3 regions of the Pseudomonas sp. Z4-20 genome follow, and region 2 is predicted to be linked to each of the others. Evidence: predicted binding sites of a transcription regulator. Region 2 holds the regulator's gene; each other region holds the start of a gene.
The links. The regulator FliA, encoded in region 2, starts transcription of late flagellar genes. The targets are predictions, from matches to a motif close to CTAAAGTTTNNNNNNNNNNNGCCGNTAA.

Region 1: a site for FliA is predicted at 5,453-5,480, ahead of motA (flagellar motor stator protein MotA). Genes of this name have one in related genera too.
Region 3: a site for FliA is predicted at 4,141-4,168, ahead of J3P82_RS22145 (methyl-accepting chemotaxis protein). Genes of this name have one in related genera too.

What each region holds. Positions count from the first base shown of each region.
Region 1 covers NZ_CP071641.1:5,087,723-5,095,045, forward strand. Annotated here, with positions in the region: gene queG (tRNA epoxyqueuosine(34) reductase QueG) at 1-864, shown strand, start outside; gene J3P82_RS23320 (TRIC cation channel family protein) at 846-1,460, opposite strand; gene orn (oligoribonuclease) at 1,580-2,122, opposite strand; gene rsgA (small ribosomal subunit biogenesis GTPase RsgA) at 2,232-3,263, shown strand; gene motB (flagellar motor protein MotB) at 3,483-4,529, opposite strand; gene motA (flagellar motor stator protein MotA) at 4,533-5,384, opposite strand; gene J3P82_RS23345 (HDOD domain-containing protein) at 5,552-7,090, shown strand; gene J3P82_RS23350 (rhodanese-like domain-containing protein) at 7,133-7,323, shown strand, end outside.
Region 2 covers NZ_CP071641.1:4,019,084-4,026,406, reverse strand. Annotated here, with positions in the region: gene flhF (flagellar biosynthesis protein FlhF) at 1-988, shown strand, start outside; gene fleN (flagellar synthesis regulator FleN) at 1,105-1,935, shown strand; gene fliA (RNA polymerase sigma factor FliA) at 1,932-2,675, shown strand; gene J3P82_RS18315 (chemotaxis response regulator CheY) at 2,847-3,218, shown strand; gene J3P82_RS18310 (protein phosphatase CheZ) at 3,237-4,022, shown strand; gene J3P82_RS18305 (chemotaxis protein CheA) at 4,053-6,296, shown strand; gene J3P82_RS18300 (protein-glutamate methylesterase/protein-glutamine glutaminase) at 6,345-7,323, shown strand, end outside.
Region 3 covers NZ_CP071641.1:4,820,364-4,827,686, reverse strand. Annotated here, with positions in the region: gene pgeF (peptidoglycan editing factor PgeF) at 1-671, shown strand, start outside; gene clpB (ATP-dependent chaperone ClpB) at 802-3,366, shown strand; tRNA gene J3P82_RS22165 (tRNA-Asn) at 3,666-3,741, shown strand; tRNA gene J3P82_RS22160 (tRNA-Pro) at 3,749-3,825, shown strand; tRNA gene J3P82_RS22155 (tRNA-Lys) at 3,831-3,906, shown strand; tRNA gene J3P82_RS22150 (tRNA-Pro) at 4,002-4,078, shown strand; gene J3P82_RS22145 (methyl-accepting chemotaxis protein) at 4,224-5,849, shown strand; gene J3P82_RS22140 (NAD(P)/FAD-dependent oxidoreductase) at 5,920-7,218, opposite strand; gene J3P82_RS22135 (DUF3094 family protein) at 7,279-7,323, opposite strand, start outside.

The DNA.
Region 1 (7,323 bases), 1.1 Mb from region 2:
ACCTTGCGCGTGGTGTCCCTGCGCATGGATTACCTGCCAGGCGACACGCAAATGGCGCAACGGCTTGCCCAACCGGAAAAAGCCTACGTCTCGCGTTATGCGTTGGGCCGCGATTACCACAAATTGATCCGTAAACGCGTGCAGCAACTGGCAGAAAAAATCCAGGCGGCCATTGGCCCCTTTGGCTATCGCGCGTTCGTCGATAGCGCGCCAGTGCTGGAAAAAGCCATCGCCGAACAGGCCGGGCTGGGTTGGATCGGCAAAAACACCCTGGTGCTGAACCGCAAAGCCGGCAGCTATTTCTTCCTGAGCGAACTGTTCGTCGATCTCCCGCTGCCAGTGGACCCGCCCCACGCCAGCGAACATTGCGGAAAATGTACCGCCTGCCTGGATATCTGTCCTACCAACGCATTCATCGGTCCTTACATACTGGATGCACGGCGGTGTATTTCCTACCTCACTATCGAGCTGAAAAATGCCATCCCTGAGGACCTGCGGCCGTTGATCGGCAATCGGGTGTTCGGCTGTGACGACTGCCAGATCGTCTGCCCGTGGAACCGCTTCGCCCGGCCGTCGGGTGAAGGCGACTTCAAGCCCCGTCACAACCTGGACAATGCCGAACTGGCCGAGTTGTTCATGTGGGACGAGGACAAGTTCCTCAGCAGCACCGAGGGTTCGCCACTGCGCCGCGCCGGTTACGAACGCTGGCTGCGCAACCTGGCGGTGGGGCTCGGGAACGCGCCTACGACGATACCGGTAATGGAAGCGTTGAAGGCGCGACGGGGCTATCCGTCAGCCTTGGTGCAGGAACATGTGGAATGGGCGTTGCGCCAGCACGCCGAGCGTCAGACTTCGTCGTTATAGACGAACTTGGGCATTTCCCAGTGGAAGCGGATTGCCAGGAGCCGCAGCAGGAAACCGCCAAACAGCGTGATGAGGATCGACTGTTCGCTGGGCAGTTGCAGGAAGACGCATAACAAATAGCACCACGCGGCGGCAAACGAGACGCTGGCATAAAGCTCACGGCGGAAGATCAGCGGGATATCGTTGCAGAAAATGTCCCGGAGGATGCCGCCGAACACTCCTGTTATTACGCCGCTGACCGACGCCACCAACATGCCGTGCCCCATCTCCAGCGCGGTCATGCACCCAATCAAGGTGAACGCCACCAGGCCCACGGCGTCGAGCACCAGGAACAGTGAGCGCAAGTGACGCATCCAGCGCGCCAGGAATACCGTCAGCATGGCGGCCGCGGTGGTCAGCACCAGATATTCCGGATGCTTGACCCAGGTCAGCGGGTAGTGCCCTAGCAGCACGTCCCGCACAGAGCCGCCACCCAGCGCCGTGATGCAGGCGATCAACACCACGCCGAACCAGTCCATGCCCCGTCGCCCGGCAGACAGCGCGCCGGTCATGGCTTCGGCGGTTATGGCGATCAGATACAGCATCAGCAGCATGATGGCGGTCCTTGCAGGAAGGCGCGCAGTCTAGCCAGTTTGGGCTGGCACCAAAAGAGGGCAGCGCCTACCTGTCCAACACAGATAAATCCCCTCACCACAAGAGCGCACTGCGTACCTGATCAGAACTTGATGAAATGCTTGCGGTAATGCTGCAACTCGGCAATGGACTCGCGAATGTCATCCAGGGCCAGGTGCGTGCTGCCTTTCTGGAAGCTGTCGCGGACCTCGGGGGCCCAGCGGGCGGCCAGCTCCTTGAGGGTCGAGACGTCCAGGTTGCGATAGTGGAAATAGCTTTCCAACGATTTCATGTGGGTATACAGGAAGCGCCGGTCCTGACAGATGCTGTTGCCGCAGATCGGCGATTTGCCCCTCGGCACCCATTGCTCGAGGAAGGCGATGGTCTGGGCTTCCGCCTCGGCCATGCTGATCTTGCTGTCGCGCACCCGCTGGGTCAGGCCCGAACCACCGTGCTGGCGGGTGTTCCACTCGTCCATGCCGGCCAGGATCTCATCGCTGTGATGGATAGCGATTACCGGGCCTTCGGCCAAGGTGTTGAGATCGCTGTCGGTGACGATGGTGGCCATTTCGATGATGACGTCGGTGTCCGGGTTCAGACCGGTCATTTCCAGGTCGATCCAGATGAGGTTTTGCGGGTTTTGCATGGGAAAGCTCCTCGGCGTAGCTGCGCAGTTTAGCCTAGGCAGCCCCCGGGGCGTGCTAAACTCGCCGCCGTTTTACCCTATTCGCTGCATTTCTTCATACGGAACACCCATGGCCAAACGCCAACTCAATCGTCGTCAGAACTGGCGCATCGAAAAGATCCAGGGTGAGCGCGCCGCCCGCGCCGCCAAACGCGAATCCAGCGCTGTCGAAGCCTTGGAAGGCGGTGACCTGGGCCCGGAACAGACCGGGCTGGTGATCGCGCACTTCGGTGTGCAGGTCGAGGTCGAGGCCAAGGAAGGCGAATTGGCCGGCCAGGTTTTCCGTTGCCACTTGCGCGCCAACCTGCCGGCGCTGGTGACCGGCGACCAGGTCGTCTGGCGCGCCGGCAACCAGGGCATCGGCGTAATCGTCGCGCAATTGCCGCGCCACACCGAGCTGTGCCGTCCGGACAGCCGAGGCCAACTCAAGCCGGTGGCCGCCAACGTCGACATGATCGTCATCGTGTTCGCCCCGCTGCCCGAGCCTCATGCCAACCTGATCGACCGCTACCTGGTGGCAGCCGAGCACGCCGGCATCCGTCCGTTGCTGTTGCTCAACAAGTTCGACCTGATCGACGAACACAATGCCCCGGCGCTCAATGCGCTGCTGTCGGTCTATCGGGACCTGGGTTACCCGGTGCTGGAAGTCTCGGCTCATCACGGCAACGGCATGGAGCAACTTCAGCAGCAACTGGATGGGCGCATCAGCGTGTTCGTCGGCCAGTCCGGCGTCGGCAAGTCTTCGCTGGTCAACAGCTTGCTGCCGGACGTCGAGACCCGCGTCGGGCCGTTGTCCGAGCTGTCCGGCCAAGGCACCCACACCACCACCACCGCGCGGCTGTTCCACTTCCCCGGTGGCGGTGAGTTGATCGACTCGCCGGGTATCCGTGAATTCGGCCTGGGGCATGTCAGCCGGAGCGATGTCGAGGCCGGGTTCATCGAGTTCAACGAGCTGATCGGCACCTGCCGCTTCCGTGATTGCAAGCACGACCGCGAGCCCGGTTGTGCCCTGCTCAAGGCACTGGAAGAAGGTCGCGTGCATCAGCAGCGGATGAACAGCTACCGCTCGATCATCGCCAGCCTGCCGGAAAGCAGTTACTGAACGGCACGCAATATCAAGCCGATCACTCTTGTGGCGAGGGAGCTTGCTCCCGCTGGACTGCGAAGCAGGCCCCACAGTCTCCAGCCAGACCGAGTTGTCCGGCCTTGCGACTGCTGCGCAGCCGAGCGGGAGCAAGCTCCCTCGCCACAAAAGCAAGCAAGCCTCGAGTGAAAGGTAGCCCAACAAAAAGCCGACAATGATGTCGGCTTTTTTATTGGGTCACTGCGCTGGCGGTTCCGCCGGTTTCGGCGCGGCGTCGTCGAACAGGTTCAGGCGCTCGCGCAACTCATGGGCCTGCACCGGCTGCTGGTCCGCTGGCAGCGCGTTCGGATCAGCCGCTGCGGCAGGCGTCACGGGTGCAGTGGGCACTTCACCCGGCGCGCCTTCGCTTTGAGCTGGGTCTGGCGCCGGATCGTCGGTCTGCGAACCTTCGATGGCTTTCTGCGCCTTCTTGGTCAACACCACGATATCAATCCGCCGGTTGACCGGGTTGAACGGTTCCTTGCGATCGAACAGCGCCGAGGACGCGTAACCGACGACCCGCGCCACTTGCTCGTCCGGGTAGCTGCCCGCCACCAGGGCGCGCCGCGCTGCGTTGGCCCGGTTGGCCGACAGCTCCCAGTTACCAAAGTCGCCTTTGCCGACAAAAGGCTTGGCATCGGTGTGACCGCTGATACTGATCTTGTTCGGCACCGCTTTGATGGTGTCGGCCATGGCCAGCAGGATGTCTTCGAAATACGGTTTCAGCCGCGCGCTGCCCGAGTCGAACATCGGCCGGTTATCGGCGTCCATGATCTGGATGCGCAGGCCGTTCGGGGTAATCTCGAAGAGGATTTGGTCCTTGAATTTCTGCAGTTCCGGGTTCTCTTCGACCTTGTTCTGCAATTCTTGCAGCAGCAACTCCAGGCGCTCCCGCTCGACCTGCTCGGCCATGCCTTCGGCCTCATTGGCGTCGACAGTCGCCTTGTCGGGCTGAGGCTGCGACTTGACCTCGGGGTTGAGCGTATTTTCCGGCGCGAGGACGGGCGAGCCGCCCAGATCGATGATGTACGGCGTGCCGCTCTCGGAAAAACCGACCGGATCCTTGAAGTACCCGGCGATGGCGATCTTCTGTTCCGGGGTCGCGGTGGACAGCAGCCACAGCACCAGGAAGAACGCCATCATCGCCGTCGCGAAGTCGGCAAAGGCGATTTTCCAGGCACCACCATGGTGTCCGCCGGCAATGCGCTTGATGCGCTTAACGATGATCGGCTGATTATTTTCCATTGCTTAGCGACCGCGAACCGCTTGTTCCAGCTCGGCGAAGCTTGGACGATGCGCCGGGTACAGGACCTTGCGACCGAACTCCACCGCCAGGGATGGCGGCATGCCCGAGGCGGAGGCCACGAGCGAGGCCTTGATGGCCTCGTAGACATTGAGCTCTTCCTTGGCGTCGTGGGCCAGGGAATGGGCCAGCGGGCCGAAGAAGCCATAGGCGGCCAGAATACCGAAGAACGTACCTACCAGCGCCGCACCTACGTGCAGGCCGATGGACGCCTGGTCGCCCTCTCCCAGGGACGCCATGGTCACCACGATACCCAATACCGCCGCGACGATACCGAAACCGGGCATGCCGTCGGCGATGCCGTTGACCGCGTGCGATGGATGCTCCAGATCTTCCTTGAGGCTATACAGCTCCATGTCGAACAGGCCTTCGAGCTCATGGGGCGCCATGTTGCCGGACGACATGATGCGCAGGTAATCACAGATGAACGCGGTCATGCGCTCATCCTTCAGTACGGTGGGGTACTTGGCAAAGATCGGGCTGGAGGCGGCATCTTCGATATCGCCTTCAATCGCCATCATGCCTTCACGGCGGCTTTTGTTGAGGATCTCGTAAACCAGCCCCAGCACTTCCAGGTAGAAGGTGTGGCTGAAACGCGAGCCGAACATGCTCAAGGATTTCTTGAGCACGTGCATGGTCATATAGCCAGGGTTGGCCTGCAGGAAAGCGCCAAGGGCCGCACCGCCAATGATCAATACCTCGAAAGGTTGGACCAGGGCTGCGATCTTGCCATGGGAGAGCACGTATCCGCCGAGCACGCTCGCGAACACGACAATGATGCCGATAATTTTAGCCATAGGTAGAAAGTACTTATTTAAGTCGGGTTCAAGGTCACATTCGGAAGCTGAAAAATCTCTTCTTCTACTTATCGGCGAAACTGCGCCAGACTATAGCCAGTTCTGGCGAAAAGCCAATTTTGCCCCGTTCCGGGCGTTGATACCTCATGTGAAGATCGCGTCTAGTCATGGCTAACGAAACGAAGGTTCCAACTCCGCGACCCGCCACGCTCGAAGGCTGGGTAAAGCTGCTCGAAGGCGTCCACTTGCCGGTGCCCCAGGCCAGTCATGACCTGGTCTGCAAGGCTATTGCCGACAGCCGCCGCTCGCTACGCGACATCGCCGAATTGATGCAGGGCAGCCCCGCGCTGGCCCTGAGTGTCATCCGCGAGGCTAACCATCACACCCACGGCACCCTGGCGGAACCGGCGGAAAATCTCGAAGTGGCGATCAACCGCCTGGGTCTCAAGCGCACCGAAGAGTTGCTTGCCCGCCTGCCCTCGTTGCCGGAGCATCAGATTCCTGTAGCCCTGCGCCAACTGCAATTGATCAGCCAGCACGCCACGCAGCAGGCCAACGGTTTTTTTGCCAACCGCCTGGCTCGGCTGTGGCAGGACATTCATTGGGGCAGCCTGTTGTTTCTCTCGCCGCTCTGGCCATTGGCGCTGACTCACCCGCGGCTGCTGGGTGAGTGGGAGTTGCGGGTGATCCATAAAGGCCAACCGGCCGATCAGGTCGAGCGCGAGCTGTTCGGCGTCGGCCTGTTGCAAATCTGCCTGGCGCTGGTAGAACGGTGGCGCCTGCCGGCGTGGGTGATGCAGGGCTATCGCCTGCTGCTCAACGAGCGCCGCGAACTAATAAAAGTGCTGCGCATTGCGCGCGACAGCGATCACCCGCTACGCCAGCAGAATCGGCTCGACGACGACCCAACCCTGCGGCGCTGGCTTAACCAGCCCGCCAATACCGTGTTGCTGGCCAACGGCCTGGCGCTGGCGGCGCAACAGGCTTGGGACAGCCCGTCTAGCGCTCGTTGGCAGTACCTCACAAGCCTGTATCTGCAAATGCCAATGGACGAGCTCCAGCAGCAGCTTCATCAACAAGCTGTCACCAGCGCCCGCCAAAACACCCTGCCAGACCTCTGGCATCCGGCCGTGGCGTTGATCTGGCCCTGGGGCAGCCGCCGCGTCCACCCGGGCTTGCTCCCGGCCGCGCCGCCCAGCGCCGAAGACCTGACCCAATGGCGCAAGCAATGCGCCGCGCTGTTGGTGGAACCCAGCCCCTTCAGCAATGCCATGCATTTGACGACCTCGGCCCGCAACGCTCTGGTGGCGTGCGGAATGCGCCGGGTAATGATCTTGATGGCCGACCGCAGCCAGACCAGTGTGCGCGTGCATCAGACCGCCGGCCTGCCCAAAGAGGCGGCGGCGATGAGTTTCTCCATCAGCCAGAGCAAGGTCCTGCAGCGACTGCTGGCCCAGCAGGCCCAGGTTCGCCTGAACCCGGAGAACAATGCCCAGTATTGGGCTTTGCTGCCGCCGGGCCTGCGCAGCCTGTTCAAGGGCGAGCACTTGCTGTTGCGCTCACTGACCTGCAACGGCCGGGTGATCATGCTGGTCGCGGTGGACCAGGGTGGCGGGCCGTTCTCGGACGTGACCGTACAGGCCTTCGGCAAAACCTCGCAATGCATCGAAAGGGCGCTGCATACCTTTACCAACCGTGGTCGCTGAACTTGCTACAATCCTTTCCCTTTGCGCCCCAGGAGGCCTCACATGCCTGACTTCTCTGGCTTGCCTTTGGTCATCGAGCCGAGCGAACTGCTCCCGCGCCTCGACACTCCGAACCTGATTCTGGTGGACCTGACCAGCGCCGCCCGCTACAGCACCGGGCATATTCCTGGCGCGTATTTCGTCGACCCCAAGCGCACCCAGCTTGGCCAACCCCCGGCGCCAGGCCTGTTGCC
Region 2 (7,323 bases):
GCGTCGTCCGGCACCGATGCAGGCAGCGCCAGCGGCGGGCGTTGACCCACGCGCCTTGGACTCGATGCGTTTCGAACTCAACAGTTTGCGCGAGCTGATGGAAGTCCAGCTCGGCTCGCTGGCCTGGAACCAACTGCAAGGCAGCCGTCCGGCCCAGGCCAACCTGTGGCGTCGCCTGCAACGCATTGGCCTGTCCGGCCCGTTGTCGCGGGACCTGCTGGCGCTGATCAATGGCATCGAAGAGCCTCGCCAGGCCTGGCGCATGTTGCTCGCCCACTTGGCGCGGATGATCGCCACGCCGGAAGTAGAGCCATTGGAAGAGGGCGGTGTCATCGCCATGGTCGGCCCAGCCGGCATGGGCAAGACCACCACCTTGGCCAAGCTCGCGGCTCGCTATGTTCTCAAGTACGGCGCTCAGAGCATCGCCCTGGTGAGCATGGACAGTTTCCGCATCGGCGCCCAGGAACAACTCAAGACCCTGGGCCGGATCCTCAATGTGTCGGTGACCCATGTGGATCCGGGCCAATCCCTGGCCCAGGCGCTGGAGCCTTTGATGCGCAAGCGCGTCGTACTGATCGACACCGCCGGCCTGCAAGCCAGCGATCCGGCCCTGCGCATGCAGCTCGAAAGCCTGGCCGGGCGTGGCATCAAGTCAAAGAATTATCTCGTGTTGGCAACCACCAGCCAGAAACAGGTTCTAACCGCCGCATACCACAGCTACAAACGCTGCGGGCTGGCCGGCTGCATCCTGACTAAGCTGGACGAAACGGCAAGCCTGGGCGAGGTGTTGAGCCTGGCAATCGGTCATGAACTACCGGTGGCCTACCTGACCGACGGGCCGCGGATCCCGGATGATTTGCATCTGCCGCGCCGTCATCAACTGGTCAGTCGTGCCGTGAGTGTGCAAATGCAGGAAGAACCCAGCGAAGAAGCCATGGCTGACATGTTCGCTGATATCTACCACAGCCCGACCAAGCAGGTCGGCTGAGGTAATCATGAATATTTTTTGTACCTACATCGATGGTCTGCCATGCATTGTTCCATATGTGAACGCGCAGCCAGTAATGTGGCCTCCGTCTAAGTAAGACAAGGTAAAGAACGAACATGGGCAGCATGCATCCCGTACAGGTGATCGCGGTGACCGGCGGCAAAGGTGGCGTCGGGAAGACTAACGTGTCAGTGAACTTGTCCCTGGCTCTGGCAGAGCTTGGCCGACGGGTCATGCTGCTGGACGCCGACCTGGGCCTGGCGAACGTCGACGTGTTGCTGGGGCTTACACCCAAGCGCACGCTGGCGGACGTGATCGAAGGTCGCTGTGAACTGCGCGACGTGCTCCTGCAGGGGCCGGGCGGGATTCGCATCGTGCCGGCGGCCTCCGGCACCCAGAGCATGGTTCACCTGACACCGGCGCAGCACGCGGGCCTGATCCAGGCTTTCAGCGACATCGGCGACAACCTCGATGTGCTGGTGATCGACACGGCCGCCGGTATCGGTGACTCGGTCGTCAGTTTCGTGCGCGCCGCCCAGGAAGTCCTGCTGGTGGTGTGCGACGAACCGACGTCCATCACCGATGCCTACGCCCTGATCAAATTGCTTAACCGCGACTATGGCATGAACCGCTTTCGCGTCCTGGCCAACATGGCCCAGAGCCCGCAGGAAGGACGCAACCTGTTCGCCAAGTTGACAAAGGTCACGGATCGCTTCCTGGACGTCGCCCTACAATACGTCGGCGCAGTGCCTTACGACGAAAGCGTACGCAAGGCCGTCCAGAAGCAACGTGCCGTTTATGAAGCCTTTCCACGTTCCAAATGCGCGCTGGCGTTCAAGGCAATCGCCCAGAAAGTCGATACCTGGCCCTTGCCGGCCAACCCACGCGGGCATCTGGAATTTTTCGTCGAGCGTCTCGTGCAACAAACAGCAGGGCCCGTGTTATGACAGCCAGCGGTTACAACCATCTCTACAAAAAATCGGCACGGGACGCCCAATACGAATTGATCGAGCGTTACGCGCCCCTGGTCAAGCGTATCGCCTATCACTTGCTGGCGCGCCTGCCGGCCAGTGTCCAGGTCGAAGACTTGATCCAGGCGGGCATGATCGGCTTGCTCGAAGTGTCGAATAAATACGACGCGAGCAAGGGCGCCAGTTTCGAGACGTATGCCGGTATCCGTATTCGCGGAGCGATGCTCGATGAAGTCCGCAAGGGCGACTGGGCACCCCGTTCGGTGCATCGCAACACCCGCATGGTCAGTGACGCGATCCGCGCTATCGAAGCTAAAACCGGACGTGACGCTAAAGATCACGAGGTTGCGGCCGAACTCCAGTTGAGTCTCGATGATTATTACGGGATTTTGAACGATACCTTGGGCAGTCGCTTGTTCAGTTTCGACGACCTGTTGCAGGACGGCGAACACGAAGGGCTGCATGAGGATAACGCGAGTGCTCACATGGAGCCGTCGCGTGACCTGGAAGATGAACGTTTCCAGAGCGCGCTGGCGGAAGCGATTGCCAATTTGCCGGAACGTGAGCGACTGGTCTTGGCGCTGTACTACGACGAAGAGCTGAACCTCAAGGAAATCGGTGAGGTCCTGGGGGTCAGCGAATCACGGGTCAGCCAGTTACACAGCCAGTGCGCGGCCCGCTTGCGGGGGCGTTTGGGGGAGTGGCGAGCGCGCTGACGGGCAGTGTGGGGACGCTGCGAGCGGGGCTGGCCCGGCATGTGTGTGCCGGGCCAGTCTCATCCGTTGTGCTCCAGACCGTTGTCGAGTGTTATGCCGGAATTGATTGAAATGGCGCGTCCAGGTGCTGGGCGCGTTTAAGACTGCTTGGAGGTCGAATTGGACAAGAACATGAAAATCCTCATCGTTGATGACTTCTCAACGATGCGGCGGATCATAAAAAACCTGTTGCGTGACCTCGGGTTCACCAACACGGTCGAGGCCGACGATGGCATCACTGCCATTCCCGTCCTCAACAGCGGGAGCATCGACTTTCTGGTGACTGACTGGAACATGCCTGGCATGACCGGTATCGACTTGCTGCGCCACGTGCGCGCCGACGAAAAACTCAAGCACCTTCCGGTGCTGATGGTGACTGCCGAAGCCAAGCGCGAGCAGATCATCGAAGCGGCCCAGGCCGGTGTAAACGGCTATGTGGTCAAACCCTTCACGGCCCAGGCGTTGAAAGAGAAGATCGAAAAAATCTTCGAACGCATCGGTTAACGGCGCCACGGGGGAGCTATGGACAACGAATCTTCAATGGGCGATTTCGAATCGACCCTGAAAAAACATGCCCGCGAACTGGTCGACAGCCTTGAAAAGGGCCGCTTCGGTGATGCGGTTCAAATGATTCATGAGCTCAACCAGACCCGTGACCGAGGTCTGTACCAGGAAGTCGGCAAGCTCACCCGTGAACTGCACAGTGCGATCGTCAATTTCCAGATCGACCCGAACATGCCACAGGCCGAGGAAGTCTCGCAGATCACCGACGCCACCGAGCGCCTGGGTTATGTGGTCAAGCTGACCGAGGCCGCGGCCAACCGCACCATGGACCTGGTGGAAAGCGCAACCCCCCTGGTCAACGGCCTGAGTGATGAAGCCCAGGCGTTGAGCACCGATTGGGGTCGGTTCATGCGTCGCGAAGTCGGCGCCGAAGAGTTTCGCGAGCTGGCCCGTCGGGTCGACGGTTTCCTGACGCGCAGCAGCACCGAGAACCGTGCCGTGGCGAGCAACCTCAACGACATTCTGTTGGCCCAGGATTACCAGGACCTGACCGGTCAGGTAATCAAGCGCGTGACCCAACTGGTCACCGAAGTGGAAAGCAATTTGCTCAAGCTGGTGTTGATGGCCAGCCAAGTCGACCGCTTTGCGGGCATCGAACACGACCGTGAAGCGATGCTTGCTGAAAAAGATCCACAAAAACATCTCTCTCAGGGTGAAGGTCCGCAGATTCATGCCGATAAAAGAGAAGACGTTGTGTCCGGTCAGGACGATGTGGACGATTTGCTGTCCAGCCTTGGATTTTGAGTTTTAGCCCTATTTTAGGAGCAGCCATTAATGAGCTTCGGCGCCGATGAAGAGATCCTTCAGGATTTCCTGGTTGAGGCCGGCGAGATTCTAGAGCAACTTTCCGAACAACTGGTCGAGCTGGAAAGCCGACCTGATGATGCGGACCTGCTCAATGCAATTTTTCGCGGTTTCCACACTGTAAAAGGAGGCGCCGGCTTCCTCCAGCTCAACGAGCTGGTGGAGTGCTGCCACATTGCCGAGAACGTGTTCGACATCCTGCGCAAGGGTGAGCGTCGCGTTGATTCGGAACTGATGGACGTGGTGCTCGAAGCGCTGGATGCGGTCAATAGCATGTTCAGCGAAGTGCGTGAGCGCTCGCCGGTCACCGCTGCCACCCCTGAGTTGCTCGCCGCGCTGGCACGCCTGGCCGAGCCGCAATCGGCTGACGAAGCCGCGCCTGCCGAACCTGTGGCTCAAGAGCCGGTTGCCGAGGCATCGGGTGACATCACCGATCATGAATTCGAATCGCTGCTGGACTCGCTGAGCGCCGTCAAGGCCCAGGCTGAGGCTCCGGCCGCGCCTGCTGCGCAAGCCACCGGCGCAGCTGCCAGCGATGAAATTACCGACGACGAGTTCGAGTCGCTGCTCGACCAGCTTCACGGCAAGGGTCAGTTTGCTGCCGATGCCGTCGCAGCCCCGGCGACCCCGGCCCCGGCCGCGCCAAAGGCGGCTGGCGATAATTCCGACATTACCGATGATGAATTCGAGGCGTTGCTCGATCAACTGCATGGCAAGGGAACCTTTGCCGTCGATGCGCTGGATTCGGCCATCGCTTCCGCGCCGACCCCGGCCAAGCCAGCCGCCGCGGCAGCTGGCAGCGACCTGATCAGCGATCACGAATTTGAATCACTGCTCGACGAGTTGCACGGCAAGGGCAAGTTCAGCGAAGTCGGTACGGCCTCTGCTGCGCCGGCGGCTACCGCTGCGGCTGTCGCCAAGGCCGCGCCAAAACCGGCCGCCAAGGCACCCGAGCCCAAGGCCGAGACACCCAAGCCCGCCGCTGCTGCACCGGCGCCTGCCCGTGCGCCGGCTGCACCGCCCGCCGAAAAACCGGCCAGCGAAGCCGAGACTACCGTTCGGGTCGACACCGCGCGCCTGGACGAGATCATGAACATGGTCGGCGAATTGGTGCTGGTGCGTAACCGCCTGGTGCGCCTGGGCCTCAACAGCCAGGACGAAGCCATGTCCAAGGCCGTGTCGAACCTCGACGTGGTCACGGCCGACTTGCAGACCGCGGTCATGAAGACCCGGATGCAGCCGATCAAGAAAGTCTTCGGGCGCTTCCCGCGCCTGGTTCGAGACCTGGCTCGCCAGCTCAAGAAAGAAATCAACCTGGAACTGGTGGGTGAAGAGACCGACCTCGACAAGAACCTTGTCGAGGCCCTGGCCGACCCGCTGGTCCACTTGGTGCGCAACGCGGTCGACCACGGCATCGAGTCGCCGGAAGAACGCGAGGCCTCCGGAAAGGTTCGCGGCGGCAAGGTGATCCTGGCTGCCGAGCAGGAGGGTGACCACATCCTGTTGTCGATCTCCGACGACGGCAAGGGCATGGACCCGAATGTGTTGCGCGCCATCGCCGTGAAACGCGGCGTGATGGACAAGGACGCGGCCGATCGCCTGAGCGAATCCGAGTGCTACAACCTGATCTTCGCCCCGGGCTTCTCGACCAAGACCGAGATTTCCGACGTGTCGGGTCGTGGCGTGGGCATGGACGTGGTGAAGACCAAGATTTCCCAGCTCAACGGCTCGATCAACATCTACTCGACCAAGGGCCAGGGCTCCAAGATCGTCATCAAGGTCCCGTTGACCCTGGCGATCATGCCGACCCTGATGGTGATGCTGGGCAACCAGGCCTTCGCCTTCCCGCTGGTCAACGTCAACGAGATTTTCCACCTCGACCTGTCGCGCACCAACGTGGTGGACGGCCAGGAAGTGGTCATCGTCCGGGACAAGGCGCTGCCGCTGTTCTACCTCAAGCGCTGGTTGGTCAGCTCCGCCGCTCATGTCGAGCAGGGCGAAGGCCATGTGGTGATCCTTTCGGTGGGCACCCAGCGGATCGGCTTCGTTGTCGATCAGTTGGTTGGCCAGGAAGAAGTGGTCATCAAGCCATTGGGCAAGATGCTCCAGGGCACACCGGGCATGTCCGGCGCCACCATCACCGGCGACGGCCGCATCGCGTTGATTCTCGATGTGCCTAGCATGCTCAAGCGCTACGCCGCTCGGCGTATTTGATTCTGGAGGGGCATGGCCCAGCGCCGCGCCTTGTCTAACGGAGTGTTTATGGTAGTTAAAGTCCTGGTGGTGGACGATTCGGGGTTCTTCCGCCGCCGCGTCTCGGAAATTCTTTCAGCGGACACGAGCATTCAGGTCGTCGGCACGGCGACCAATGGTAAAGAGGCGATCGATCAAGCCCTGGCACTCAAGCCGGACGTGATCACCATGGACTACGAGATGCCGATGATGGATGGCATCACGGCGGTGCGGCATATCATGCAGCGCTGCCCGACCCCGGTATTGATGTTTTCCTCCCTGACCCACGAAGGCGCTCGTGTCACCCTCGATGCGCTGGACGCCGGGGCGGTGGATTTCCTGCCAAAGAATTTCGAAGACATTTCGCGCAACCCGGACAAGGTCCGGCAGATGCTGTGCGAGAAAGTCCACAGCATCTCCCGCAGTAATCGGCGTGTCAGTGCCTACAGCGCACCTGCACCTGCACCTACTGTCGCGCCGACGCCTGCGCCAACGCCAGCGTCGTCCAGCGGTTTCAACCCGGCACCGGTTCGCAGTGCCCCGGCACCTGCTCCCGCTCGTTCGGCGCCTGCCAGCGCTTCGTCGCCGGCGCCCAAGCGCAAGGCTTACAAGCTCGTCGCCATCGGCACGTCCACGGGCGGCCCGGTCGCGCTGCAGCGGGTCCTGACCCAGTTGCCGGCCAATTTTCCGGCCCCCATCGTGCTGATCCAGCATATGCCTGCCGCGTTCACCAAGGCTTTCGCCGAGCGCCTGGACAAGCTGTGCAACATCAGCGTCAAGGAAGCCGAAGACGGCGACATCCTGCGCCCAGGCCTGGCACTGCTGGCGCCGGGTGGCAAGCAGATGATGATCGACGGCCGTGGCGCGGTGAAAATCCTGCCGGGCGATGAGCGTTTGAACTACAAGCCATGCGTCGACATTACCTTCGGTTCCGCCGCGAAATCCTACGGCGACAAAGTTCTGGCAGTGGTGCTCACCGGCATGGGCGCCGACGGTCGCGAAGGCGCAC
Region 3 (7,323 bases), 800 kb from region 2:
TCACCACCCGTGAGGGCGGCGTCAGCCTGGCGCCGTTCGACAGCCTCAACCTGGGCGATCATGTCGGCGATGAGCCTGCGGCTGTCGCCGAGAACCGTCGCCGCCTCACTGATCGCTTCGCCATGCGTCCTGCCTGGTTGCAGCAAGTCCACGGCACCGACGTGGTCGAGGCTGATCCGGCCCAGGTCGTCACCGCCGATGCCAGTTGGACCGCCACGCCGGGCATCGCCTGCACCTCAATGACGGCCGACTGCCTGCCCGTATTGTTCTGCGATCGCGCCGGTACCCGGGTCGCGGCGGCTCATGCCGGTTGGCGCGGGTTGGCGAACGGTGTGCTGGAAGCCACCCTTGATTGCCTTGCAGGGCCCGCCGATGAAATCCTCGCCTGGCTCGGCCCGGCCATCGGTCCGCAAGCCTTCGAAGTCGGACCGGAGGTGCGTGACGCTTTCATCGCGCACCTGCCCAAAGCAGAGCAAGCCTTCACGCCCAGTCACAACGCCGGCAAGGTCCTGGCGGATATCTACGCGCTGGCACGACTGCGCCTGGCGGTACGTGGCGTAACGGCCGTGTACGGTGGCGGCTTGTGCACCGTGACGGACCCACGCTTCTTTTCCTACCGCCGCAACGCCCGTACCGGTCGCTTCGCTTCCCTGATCTGGCTCGAACGCTAGACTCCCCTGATCTGTATCAACAGCGCACTGCTTGAATCCTCCAGAATCGACCACATCTATAGCGGTATCTGGCAGGTTTCTTCATTCAGGACGTTTCAAAGGTCCGGCCTGCTCAAAAGGAAGGTGACCCATGCGTATTGATCGTTTAACCAGCAAATTACAGTTGGCCCTCTCCGACGCCCAGTCCTTGGCCGTCGGCCTGGACCATCCCGGTATCGAACCGGCGCACTTGATGCAAGCCATGCTCGAGCAGCAAGGCGGTTCGATCAAGCCGCTGTTGATGCAGGTGGGCTTTGACGTCAGCAGCCTGCGCAAAGAGCTGGCCAAAGAACTCGACCAATTGCCAAAAATCCAGAATCCGACCGGTGACGTGAACATGTCCCAGGATCTGGCGCGGCTGCTCAACCAGGCCGACAGGTTGGCCCAGCAGAAAGGTGACCAGTTCATCTCCAGCGAGTTGGTGCTGCTTGCCGCGATGGACGAGAACAGCAAGCTCGGCAAGTTGCTGCTCGGCCAGGGCGTGAGCAAGAAAGCCCTGGAAAACGCCATCAACAACCTGCGTGGCGGTGGTGCGGTCAATGACCCCAACCACGAGGAGGCACGCCAGGCGCTGGACAAATACACCGTCGACCTGACCAAACGCGCCGAAGAGGGCAAGCTCGACCCGGTGATTGGCCGTGACGATGAAATTCGCCGCACCATTCAGGTCCTGCAACGCCGCACCAAGAACAACCCGGTGCTGATCGGCGAGCCAGGCGTGGGCAAGACTGCCATCGCCGAGGGCCTGGCCCAGCGCATCATCAACGGTGAAGTGCCCGATGGACTACGGGGCAAGCGCTTGTTGTCCCTGGACATGGGCGCGCTGATCGCCGGCGCCAAGTACCGCGGCGAATTCGAGGAGCGGCTTAAATCCCTGCTCAATGAACTGTCGAAGCAGGAAGGGCAGATCATCCTGTTCATCGACGAGTTGCATACCATGGTCGGTGCCGGCAAGGGCGAAGGCTCGATGGACGCGGGCAACATGCTCAAGCCTGCGCTGGCTCGCGGCGAGCTGCATTGCGTCGGCGCGACCACGCTCAACGAGTACCGCCAGTACATCGAGAAAGACGCTGCTTTGGAGCGGCGCTTCCAGAAAGTGCTGGTGGAAGAGCCAAGTGAAGAAGACACCATCGCTATCTTGCGCGGCCTTAAAGAGCGCTACGAGGTTCACCACAAGGTGGCGATCACCGATGGCGCGATCATCGCGGCGGCCAAGCTCAGTCACCGCTACATCACCGACCGGCAATTGCCGGACAAGGCCATCGACTTGATCGACGAGGCCGCCAGCCGCATCCGCATGGAGATCGACTCCAAGCCCGAGGTGCTGGACCGCCTGGAGCGACGCCTGATCCAACTCAAGGTCGAGTCCCAGGCGCTGAAGAAAGAAAGCGACGAGGCAGCGAAAAAGCGCCTGGAAAAACTGCAGGAAGAAATCGTCCGGCACGAGCGTGAATACTCCGATCTCGAAGAGATCTGGAATTCGGAAAAGGCCGAAGTCCAGGGCTCGGCGCAAATCCAGCAGAAGATCGAGCAGTCTCGCCAGGAACTGGAAGCGGCCCGGCGCAAAGGCGATCTCAACCGCATGGCCGAGCTGCAGTACGGGGTGATCCCGGACCTGGAGCGCAGCCTGCAAATGGTCGACCAGCACGGCAAGAGCGAAAACCAGTTGCTGCGCAGCAAAGTCACCGAGGAGGAAATCGCCGAAGTGGTCTCCAAGTGGACCGGCATTCCGGTCTCGAAGATGCTCGAAGGCGAGCGCGACAAGCTGCTGAAGATGGAAAGCCTGCTGCACCAACGCGTGATCGGCCAGGAAGAGGCAGTGGTGGCGGTGTCCAACGCCGTCCGACGTTCCCGTGCCGGGTTGTCGGACCCTAACCGCCCGAGCGGCTCGTTCATGTTCCTCGGTCCGACCGGTGTGGGTAAGACCGAGCTGTGCAAGGCCCTGGCCGAATTCCTCTTCGATACCGAGGAAGCCATGGTGCGCATCGATATGTCCGAGTTCATGGAGAAACACTCCGTGGCCCGGCTGATCGGTGCTCCGCCGGGATATGTCGGCTATGAAGAAGGTGGCTACCTGACCGAGGCTGTGCGGCGCAAACCGTATTCGGTGATCCTGCTCGACGAGGTCGAGAAGGCTCACCCGGACGTGTTCAACATTCTGTTGCAGGTGCTTGAGGACGGTCGCTTGACGGACAGCCACGGGCGGACGGTGGACTTTCGCAACACGGTGATTGTGATGACTTCCAACCTGGGCTCGGCGCAGATCCAGGAACTGGTCGGGGATCGCGAGGCGCAACGTGCTGCGGTGATGGATGCGATTTCCACGCACTTCCGGCCGGAGTTCATCAACCGGGTCGACGAAGTGGTGATCTTTGAGCCGCTGGCTCGGGATCAGATCGCCGGCATCACCGAGATCCAATTGGGTCGCCTGCGCACCCGCCTCACTGAGCGCGAGCTGAAGCTGCAACTGAGCGATGAGGCATTGGACAAGCTGATCGCCGTGGGTTACGACCCGGTCTACGGCGCACGGCCGCTGAAGCGGGCGATCCAGCGCTGGATCGAAAACCCGTTGGCGCAGTTGATCCTGTCCGGTCGCTTCATGCCGGGCGAAACCGTAACCGGCACCGTGGAAAACGACGAAATCGTTTTCAACTGACAACCGCAACAGCCTGTGATTGGAATGGCCTCGTCTTGCGAGGCCATTTTTTTCATCAGGCCGTTGAACTCAAAGGAAAAGGCTTGTAAAGTGCGCCCCGCAGTACGTCACCCCGAGGGCAACTTCTCGTTGAGAAGGAAGCCAAAATAAGTTGCAAATCATTGTCTTGAAAGCAATTTAAAGGGTTGACAGAGGTTTTGAAGATTGTAGAATAGCGCGCCTCAGACACACGAACGCAGCGATGCAGACGGGTCGAAGAGGTTGAAGCTAGCTTCAATGCAGTAACTTGAAATATCAGTTCCGTGATAGCTCAGTCGGTAGAGCAAATGACTGTTAATCATTGGGTCCCAGGTTCGAGTCCTGGTCACGGAGCCATTTCAATCGGGGTATAGCGCAGTCCGGTAGCGCGCCTGCTTTGGGAGCAGGATGTCAGGAGTTCGAATCCCCTTACCCCGACCATATTTGGGTCGTTAGCTCAGTTGGTAGAGCAGTTGGCTTTTAACCAATTGGTCGTAGGTTCGAATCCCACACGACCCACCATTTTTGAAACCAGCTTCGCTGGAATCGAATCTTAAGATCAGAGGCCAAAAGCGCTGATCGAAGAAGGCGACTTGCGAAGGTCGCCTTTTTTTTACCGGGGTATAGCGCAGTCCGGTAGCGCGCCTGCTTTGGGAGCAGGATGTCAGGAGTTCGAATCCCCTTACCCCGACCATATTGAAAATCCTCGTATCGAAAGATACGGGGATTTTTTTTGTCTGCGAAAAAGCGGATTGGCTTAAGTCGTCGTACAACCCGCCGATAACTGACAGACAGGGGCATGGCCCCACTTCAGGCCAACAATAAAAAAGGCACTCCCTATGGTTCTTCGTCAGTTGAATATCGCCCCCCGTGCCGCGTTGGGCTTTGCCTTGATCGCCGTGCTGGTGGCGTTGCTCGGGGTGTTCGCGCTAGGGCAGATGTCGAGTATTCGTGACAGCGAAGTCGCGGTGGAAACCCAATGGCTGCCGAGCATTCGCGGCGGTGACGAGATTCGCGAGTGGATGTTGCGAATTCGCACCATTTCCCTGCGCATGGCCCTCGACCAGGACCCCAAGAACATTCCGGTGTATCGCGGGCAGATGGACACGCGCGACAAGGAGCTGAGCGAAAAAATCGCTGCCTACGAAAAACTCGTCGTGACGCCTGAAGGCAAAGCCCTCTACGACCAGTTCAAGCAGACTTTTGCCGCTTACCGTGCAGGTATCGCGCAATCCTTCACCTTGGCAGAGCAGGGGCGCCGGGACGATCTGATCAAGCTGCTGCTGGTGGACATGAAGACCGTCGTGGACGGTTCCGGCAAGCAGCTCAATGATCTGGCCGAGCTTTTCTCCAAGCAGGTTTCCATCGAGAGCCACAAATCCCAAGAGCACTATGCCAAATCGCGGATGATTGTCAGCCTGTTTGTCGTGCTGGCCGCCCTCGCCACGGTGGCCTTGGCCATGTTGCTGACGCGCAGCATCGTCAAGCCCCTGGGCGAAGCGTTGAGTGCGGCGGAGAGCGTTGCCCGAGGTGACCTGACCCGGCCGATCGAGACCCATGGCAACGACGAGGTAAGCCGCTTGCTCAAGGCGCTGGCGACGATGCAGCGCAACCTGCGTGAGACCCTGCAGGGCATCAGCGGCTCAGCCTCTCAACTGGCCACCGCGGCCGATCAGCTGAACGCCGTCACCCTCGACAGCACTCAAAGCCTGCAGCAACAGAACAATGAAATCGAACAAGCCGCCACTGCCGTCACCGAGATGACCACCGCTGTCGAGGAAGTGGCGCGCAATGCGGTATCCACCTCCGATGCCACGCGTGAGTCCAGTGAGTCGGCTTCCCTTGGGCAACAACGGGTCAGCGATACGGTCGATGCCATCGGCGCCTTGGCCAACGATGTGCAGGTGACCGGCGGCTTGGTGCAGTCCTTGGCCAACCAGTCGCAGGATATCGGCAAGGTACTGGACGTGATCCGCGCCATCGCCGAGCAAACCAACCTGCTGGCCCTCAACGCGGCCATCGAAGCCGCCCGTGCGGGCGAGAGCGGGCGCGGGTTTGCGGTGGTGGCTGACGAAGTTCGTGCGCTGGCTTATCGTACGCAGCAATCGACCCAGGAAATCGAGCAGATGGTCCAAGGCATGCGCAGCGGGGCGACCCAGGCGCTGGATTCCATGCAGGCGAGCTCCACGCGCGCTGCCAGCACCTTGGCGATGGCGGAGCGGGCGGGGGAAGCGCTGCAGACGATCACGGTGTCGGTCAATGAAATCCACGAGCGCAACCTGGTGATCGCCAGCGCCGCCGAAGAGCAGGCGCAAGTGGCCCGCGAGGTGGATCGCAACCTGGTCAATATTCGTGATTTGTCGGTGCGCTCGGCCACCGGTGCGGACCAGACCAGTGCGTCCAGCCATGAGTTGTCGCAACTGGCGAACTCGTTGCGCACGATGGTGCAGCGGTTTCAGGTTTGATCGGGCGTTGTTCCCACGCAGCGCGATGATCGCTCCCACGCAGAGCGTGGGAACGATTGTCAGTAAGGCCTTAGTGCAACTTCAGCCGAGGCTCGGTCCCGCGCCCGATCTTGCTGCCGAGCATCAGCATCGCCGTGCGGAACATGCCGTACAGCGCCATCTGGTGCATGCGGTAGAGCGACACGTAGAACATCCGCGCCAGCCAGCCTTCGAGCATCACGCTGCCGGTGAGGTTGCCCATCAGGTTGCCGACCGCCGAGAAACGCGACAGCGAGATCAGCGAGCCATAGTCGGTGTATTTGTAGTGAGGCAGGGCCTTGCCCTCGATCCGCAGCTTCAGGGATTTGGCTAGCAGCGAGGCTTGCTGATGCGCGGCCTGGGCGCGGGGTGGGACGTTGCGGTCGCTATCGGGTTGCGGGCAGGCGGCGCAATCGCCGAAGGCGAAGATGCTTTCGTCGCGGGTGGTCTGGAGCGTAGGCAGCACTTGCAGCTGATTGATCCGGTTGGTTTCCAGCCCGTCGATGTCCTTGAGGAAGTCCGGCGCGCGGATCCCGGCGGCCCAGACTTTCAAGCTCGCGTCGATCACCTTGCCATCCGCAGTGATCAGGCTGTCGGCGGTCACCTGGCTGACGGCAGCGTTGGTCAAGACCTTCACCCCGAGTTTTTCCAGGGTCTTGTGCACCGGCCCACCGATCCGCTCCGGCAGTGCCGGCAGGACCCGGGGCCCGGCCTCGATCAGGGTGATTTGCATGTTTTCCGGTTTGATCCGGTCCAAGCCGTAAGCGTGCAATTCATGGGCGGCGTTGTGCAGTTCCGCCGCCAGCTCGACGCCGGTAGCGCCCGCCCCGACAATCGCAACGCTGATGCGCTCGACAATGTCGGTCTGCCCCGCATGGGCGCGTAAATAGTGGTGGAGGAGTTGCTGATGGAAACGCTCGGCCTGTTTGCGGGTATCAAGGAACAGGCAATGCTGCGCCGCGCCCTCGGTGCCGAAATCGTTGGTGGTGCTGCCGACAGCGATCACCAGTGTGTCGTAGCCCAGCTCCCGGGCCGGCAGCAGCTCCAGGCCTGCTTCGTCATAAGTCGCGGCCAGCTGTATGCGCTTGCGCTCGCGATCCAGGCCGCTCATGCGCCCCAGTTGGAACTCGAAGTGGTTCCATTTTGCCTGGGCAACGTAGTTGAGCTCGTCTTCGGAAGAGTTCAGGGACCCGGCGGCCACTTCATGCAACAGCGGTTTCCAGATGTGGGTCAGGTTCGCGTCGACCAGCATTACGCTGGCCGTACCGCGCTTGCCCAGAGTCTTACCCAGACGGGTAGCCAACTCCAGACCGCCGGCGCCGCCGCCAACGATGACAATACGATGAGTCATGGGGATATCTCGCAAGGCTAAAGGAATTCAGTGCCGTTACCTGCGCGAGCATCAATCGGCTCATAGCGTCAGGTAACTGATCAGTCGGCTCAACAGGCCCAGGCC